One region of the Bacillus sp. LJBS17 genome, then DNA from elsewhere that is predicted to be linked to it. Evidence: predicted binding sites of a transcription regulator. Region 1 holds the regulator's gene; the other holds the start of a gene.

Region 1 (3,327 bases):
GCCGTGATCCAAAACAGCTGCCTTGGCGGGAATATGATATTGACATAGTTGTCGAAGCAACAGGGAAGTTTAATGCTAAAGATAAAGCGATGGGCCATATAGAAGCAGGCGCAAAAAAAGTGATTTTGACCGCTCCGGGAAAAAATGAAGACGTTACCATTGTGATGGGCGTAAATGAGGACCAATTCGACGCTGAGCGCCATGTCATTATTTCAAATGCGTCATGCACGACAAATTGCCTTGCGCCTGTTGTAAAAGTGCTGGATGAAGAGTTTGGCATTGAGAGCGGTCTGATGACTACAGTTCATGCGTATACGAATGACCAAAAAAATATTGATAACCCGCACAAAGATTTGCGCCGGGCGCGGGCTTGCGGTGAATCCATCATTCCGACGACAACAGGAGCGGCAAAGGCGCTTTCGCTTGTGCTGCCGCATCTGAAAGGAAAACTTCACGGCCTCGCCTTGCGTGTCCCTGTTCCGAACGTCTCATTGGTTGATCTCGTTGTTGATCTGAAAACGGATGTTACGGCTGAAGAAGTAAACGAGGCATTTAAACGCGCTGCCAAAACGTCGATGTACGGTGTACTTGATTACTCAGATGAACCGCTCGTTTCGACTGATTATAATACGAATCCGCATTCAGCGGTCATTGACGGGCTTACAACAATGGTAATGGAAGACAGGAAAGTAAAGGTGCTGGCGTGGTATGACAACGAATGGGGCTACTCCTGCAGAGTTGTTGATCTGATCCGCCATGTAGCGGCACGAATGAAACATCCGTCTGCTGTATAAAATAAGGTCATGGACACATTTTAAAGAAAAAACCCTTAACAGCATATTTCTGAAAAAACGCACCTTGCAAATTAGACTTAAACACAGTATACTATTTTTCGTGAACTTCTTGCTTGAGACTGTTTCGGAATTACTTAAAGGGTTAGGACCTCTCCGGACTAACTTTCCCCCGTGGTAAATGGCCGACCCAGTTGTTGGAATTTCACTTTTTAATTCTTGTTAAGGGGGGTCCATGACTATGGAAACAATGGGGCGTCACGTTATCTCCGAGCTATGGGGATGCGATTTTGATAAGCTGAATGACATGGATTTTATTGAAAAAACGTTTGTAAATGCTGCTCTAAAATCAGGTGCTGAGGTGCGCGAGGTTGCATTTCACAAATTTGCACCGCAAGGCGTAAGCGGAGTTGTGATTATTTCTGAATCACACTTAACGATTCACAGTTTTCCTGAGCACGGATATGCGAGCATTGATGTTTATACTTGTGGAGACTTAGATCCTAATGTCGCTGCTGATTACATTGCAGAGGCATTACATGCTGATACAAGAGAAAACATTGAAATACCAAGAGGAATGGGGCCTGTGCAAATTAAACAGGCGCAAGCGAAAGTACTATAAAGTAAATTGCGAACACAAAGGGAGCTGAAGCTAGAAAGCCATTATGCGCTTTTTAGCTTATGCTCCTTTTATTTTTATAAAGAAACGAGAGTGTCAGCTTTTTCTTTTTTCATTTTTTTTGTAAAATAAGAAGGAGATTTTCACAACCACCTAATGCTATAGAAACAAATTTAACAACGGCTCTCCCGACAGATGCTGTCACATCTATTTTTAAAAGGCGGAGGCTGCCGAAAATACATTGCAGGGAACGATATAGTTGGGAGCTGATTTTATTGAAATGTCCTTCATGCCAGCATAACGGAACACGAGTCCTTGATTCACGGCCTGTGGATGACGGAAAGTCGATTCGCCGAAGACGCGAGTGCGAATCCTGCCACTACCGGTTTACGACCTTTGAGAAAGTGGAGGAAACCCCGCTCATCGTCGTGAAAAAAGAAGGTGTGCGTGAGGAATTCAGCAGAGAAAAAATGCTGCGCGGCCTCATAAAAGCATGTGAAAAAAGGCCTGTTTCACTCAAAACGCTTGAAGACATGTGCTTTGATATTGAAAAAGAGCTTCGCAATCAAGGCTGCTCCGAGGTGAAGAGTGAGCTCGTCGGAGAAATGGTCATGGACCGGCTGGCTAAGATTGACGAAGTCGCATATGTGCGGTTCGCGTCCGTCTATCGGCAGTTTAAAGATATAAACGTCTTTATCGACGAATTAAAAGACTTAATAAAGAAAGAGCGTTAAAAGAGCTAAGAGGATTCTTCTAGCTCTTTTCTCATGTGCAAAATTGGCATTTGATAGATATAAGAAACGGTGTAAAATGAAAGGTAGAAACAAATTCGGAAGGTTTGAGAATGTATGGCTGACTATTGGAAAGATGTACTGCCTGTAGACCCGTATGTGGTTAAAAGCAGATCGATGCTGCAGGATATTGACAGACAAATTATTACACAACTGTACCAGCCCTTAATCGGCCCTGTTGCATTCTCTCTTTATATGACATTGTGGGGAGAGCTTGAACAAAACCGTCTGTGGGGCGGAGAGTCCACACATAGACAGCTGATGGGGATGACACAGTCCAACTTAAAAACGATCCATCAGGAACAGGGGAAGCTCGAGGGCATCGGATTGCTGAAAGTATATATGAAAGAATCTGAGCGGCAGGAGCGCCTCTTTATATATGAACTCCTTCCGCCGCTCAGACCGAATGAATTTTTTGAAGACGGAATGCTGAATGTTTTTCTGTATAATAGAGTCGGAAAAACGAAATATCAGCAATTAAAACAATTTTTTACGCACCCGGCCATTTCAGAAGATGCGAAGGACATTACGCGTCCGTTTAATCATGCGTTTGAATCGCTGCAGCCGAGTGAATGGAAGCTCACATCCGATATGGAGGAAACGGTAAGACTTGCCGAGGGGTCCGAGTATACTTCTGTCGGACAGTCTCCGTCCTACACCATAACGGAGGATGTATTTGATTTTGATTTGTTTTTAGCGGGACTTTCTGAGACGATGATACCGAGAAAAGCGATGACCCAGCAGGTGCGGGACACAATCAAAAAGCTTTCTTATCTGTACGGAATTGACCCTTTGCAAATGCAAAATGTTGTAATGAGCGCAATTGATGAGCGTGACGTCATTACGACGGAGGCATTAAGAAAAGCGGCGAGCGACTGGTATCAAATTGAAAGAAACGGACAGCTGCCCGATTTGGTGGAAAAAACACAGCCGATGCATCTGCGTGAAGGCGAAAAACCGGCAGAAGAGGATTCTCTGGATGGGAAGCTGATTGCATTGCTTGAGGCGATTTCCCCGAAGAAGCTTCTGCAGGACATTGCTGACGGAACAGAGCCGTCAAAAGCTGATCTGAAGATCATAGAAGAAATTATGTTCGAACAGAAGCTCGAGCCAGGCGTCACAAATG
Region 2 (3,327 bases), 1.0 Mb from region 1:
AACGAGAACTTCTGTACAATGCAGTGTTAATTGGCCTGACAATGGATAGAGACACGCTCTACGAAAGAATTAATCAGCGGGTCGATATGATGATGGAGTCAGGCCTTCTTCCGGAAGTGAAACGCTTATACGACAAGAACGTGAGAGACTGTCAATCAATACAGGCGATAGGCTATAAAGAGCTGTATGCATATTTTGACGGTTTTGTGACACTTTCCGATGCTGTCGAACAGCTAAAGCAGAACTCGAGGCGGTATGCGAAACGCCAGTTGACGTGGTTTCGCAACAAAATGCAGGTCACATGGTTCGATATGACACCGCCTGTTGATATGGAGCTGAAAAAAAAGGAAATTTTCACACATATAGCAGGAAAACTCGAACTTTAATCGAAACTGTATGATATAGAGAATCAAGGAGGACGAAACATGAAACCGATTAATATTCAGGATCAGTTTTTGAATCAAATCCGGAAAGAAAATACGTATGTCACTGTTTTTTTGCTGAACGGCTTTCAGTTGCGGGGCCAGGTGAAAGGCTTTGATAACTTTACCGTATTGTTGGAATCGGAAGGTAAGCAGCAGCTTATATATAAACATGCGATCTCAACGTTTGCGCCGCAAAAAAACGTCCAGCTTGAACTCGAATAGATCAAAAAATGCCATGTCAAGACATGAGGAAAGGCTGCCGGGGGTTCCCGGCGGCCATTTTTAACATGCATCCACTTTTGCTCCAAGCTTTTTGTGTAAGCTGACCATGCCAAGGCACGGTCTTTTTTTATGAGAACAACATACGGAAGTGGAAATGGTATATTATGTATAAAATGAATTTGGGAGTGATCGACCTTGTTTGAAAGTGAAGCAGAACTGAGACGAATCAGGATTGCACTTGTATGGATAGCTGTCTTTTTACTGTTCGGGGCGTGCGGGAATCAAGATACCATTATTGAAACAGACAGCGGCAATTCAGACTATGAAACGCCTCAGCCCACCTCGTTTCCACTTGAACATAACCATTTTGGCGTTATGGAGGACGGCTATATCAAAATTTATGAGTATAATGAGTCCCGCAATGAGGTAAAGCTGAAGAAAGAATACGCGGATGATGAGCTTGAATAAAATTCACAAGCATTCGAATTTACAAAGCGGATGCCAGCCGCTAAACTAAATACAGACACAGATCAAACAGAGGGTGAAAACATGAAGCATAAAGTGATCGTGAATCATTGGGAAGAAATTTGCGAAGATGATTCTTGCTATGAATACGGAACAAGTATCATTGTGAACGGAAAAGAATTAATCAGAGAAGCGTCAATTATCACTGCTTTGAAGGCGGTTTTAGAAGAGATCGGCGCGGATGTTGAAATAGAAGAAACAGTAGAGAGCGAAAAATGCTGTGATAGCTTAAGAAAAAAAAATCTAGACTACTAAGCAGTTTTTTTTCATGTTATGATAAACATCGGCTAAAAAACGACACCCCGAGTAGGACGAGAGATGATTCTCGTTCTGCTCTCTTTTTTGGGCCCTAATGAGTCTGCCCATTTGCCTGATTTGATCAAAATATGAATTTTTCATAAAAACGAATCTATATATTGTGTTTTTGCTAGAGGGTAGTATACTATATATAGTGTTAGTGATGAGAGATTCATATTTTTTGATAGGTCGTGATAAAACGTGGTACAAATCATATTTGATTCGAAAACAGGGAATGTTCAGCGGTTTGTGAATAAAACAAGTTTTCAGCAGATACGCAAGGTGGACGAAATGGACCACGTGGACACTCCGTTTGTTTTGGTCACCTACACGACAAACTTCGGCCAGGTACCGGCATCAACACAATCATTTCTCGAAAAATACGCCCATCTCTTATTAGGAGTCGCTGCGAGCGGCAACAAAGTATGGGGCGATAACTTTGCAAAAAGCGCCGATACCATTTCAAGACAATATCAGGTGCCGATCTTGCACAAATTTGAACTCAGCGGCACATCTAAAGACGTTGAATTGTTTACTCAGGAGGTAGAAAGAGTTGTCACAAAATCAAGTGCCAAAATGGATCCAGTTAAATAACGAAATCATGATCCAAAAAGATGGAAAATTCCAGTTTGACAAGGATAAAGAGGCTGTACATAGCTATTTTGTAGATTATATCAATCAAAACACAGTCTTCTTTCACGATTTAAAAGAGAAGCTGGATTATTTGGTTGAAAACCAATACTACGAAGAGGAATTCTTAAGCCTTTATTCTTTTGAAGACATTAAAGAAGTGTTTAAGACAGCTTACGCTAAGAAGTTTCGTTTTCCTTCCTTCATGAGTGCGTTTAAATTCTATAATGACTATGCTTTGAAAACGAATGACAAGAAAAAAATCCTCGAGCGTTATGAGGACCGGATCTCAATTGTTGCGCTGTTCTTCGCTAACGGCGACACTGAGAAAGCAAAAGAATATGTAAACCTGATGATCAATCAAGAATATCAGCCGAGCACACCGACATTTTTGAACGCCGGCAGAAAACGCCGCGGTGAACTTGTGAGCTGCTTCTTGCTCGAAGTTAATGATTCTTTAAATGACATTTCAAGAGCGATCGATATCTCCATGCAGCTTTCTAAGCTTGGCGGCGGGGTTTCTCTTAACCTGTCCAAGCTTCGCGCGAAAGGTGAAGCCATTAAAGATGTTGAGAATGCGACAAAAGGCGTTGTAGGCGTCATGAAGCTTCTTGATAACGCGTTCCGTTACGCTGACCAAATGGGACAAAGACAAGGATCCGGCGCGGCGTATTTAAACATTTTCCACCGCGATATCAATGATTTTCTTGATACGAAAAAGATTTCTGCGGATGAAGATGTGCGTGTCAAAACGCTTTCTATCGGTGTTGTCATTCCGGATAAGTTCGTTGAGCTTGCACGCGAGGACAAAGCGGCTTATGTATTCTACCCGCACACGATTTATAAAGAGTACGGCCAGCACATGGATGAGATGGACATGAACGAAATGTACGACAAGTTTGTCGACAACCCTCGGGTGAAAAAGGAAAAAATCAACCCGCGGAAACTGCTTGAAAAATTGGCGATGCTTCGTTCTGAATCAGGCTATCCATACATCATGTTCCAAGATAACGTCAATAAAGTGCATGCGAATAACCATATTTCCAAGGTCAAATTTTCTAACCTTTGCTCTGAAGTGCTGCAGGCATCTCAAGTTTCTTCATACACAGACTATGATGAAGAAGATGAAATCGGTCTGGATATTTCCTGCAACCTGGGTTCGCTTAACATTCTCAATGTCATGGAGCATAAATCAATCGAAAAGACAGTCAAGCTTGCGACAGACTCT

Evidence for each region. The regulator NrdR, encoded in region 1, represses ribonucleotide reductase genes. The targets are predictions, from matches to a motif close to AACACNATATATNGTGTT.
Region 2: a site for NrdR is predicted at 1,611-1,628, ahead of nrdI (class Ib ribonucleoside-diphosphate reductase assembly flavoprotein NrdI). Genes of this name have one in related genera too.

Annotation. Positions count from the first base shown of each region.
Region 1 covers NZ_CP079759.1:2,882,255-2,885,581, reverse strand. Annotated here, with positions in the region: gene KXZ66_RS14960 (glyceraldehyde-3-phosphate dehydrogenase) at 1-794, shown strand, start outside; gene speD (adenosylmethionine decarboxylase) at 1,033-1,413, shown strand; gene nrdR (transcriptional regulator NrdR) at 1,686-2,144, shown strand; gene dnaB (replicative helicase loading/DNA remodeling protein DnaB) at 2,259-3,327, shown strand, end outside.
Region 2 covers NZ_CP079759.1:1,847,954-1,851,280, forward strand. Annotated here, with positions in the region: gene miaA (tRNA (adenosine(37)-N6)-dimethylallyltransferase MiaA) at 1-386, shown strand, start outside; gene hfq (RNA chaperone Hfq) at 426-647, shown strand; gene KXZ66_RS09240 (YmzC family protein) at 843-1,115, shown strand; gene KXZ66_RS09245 (hypothetical protein) at 1,197-1,427, shown strand; gene nrdI (class Ib ribonucleoside-diphosphate reductase assembly flavoprotein NrdI) at 1,671-2,063, shown strand; gene nrdE (class 1b ribonucleoside-diphosphate reductase subunit alpha) at 2,023-3,327, shown strand, end outside.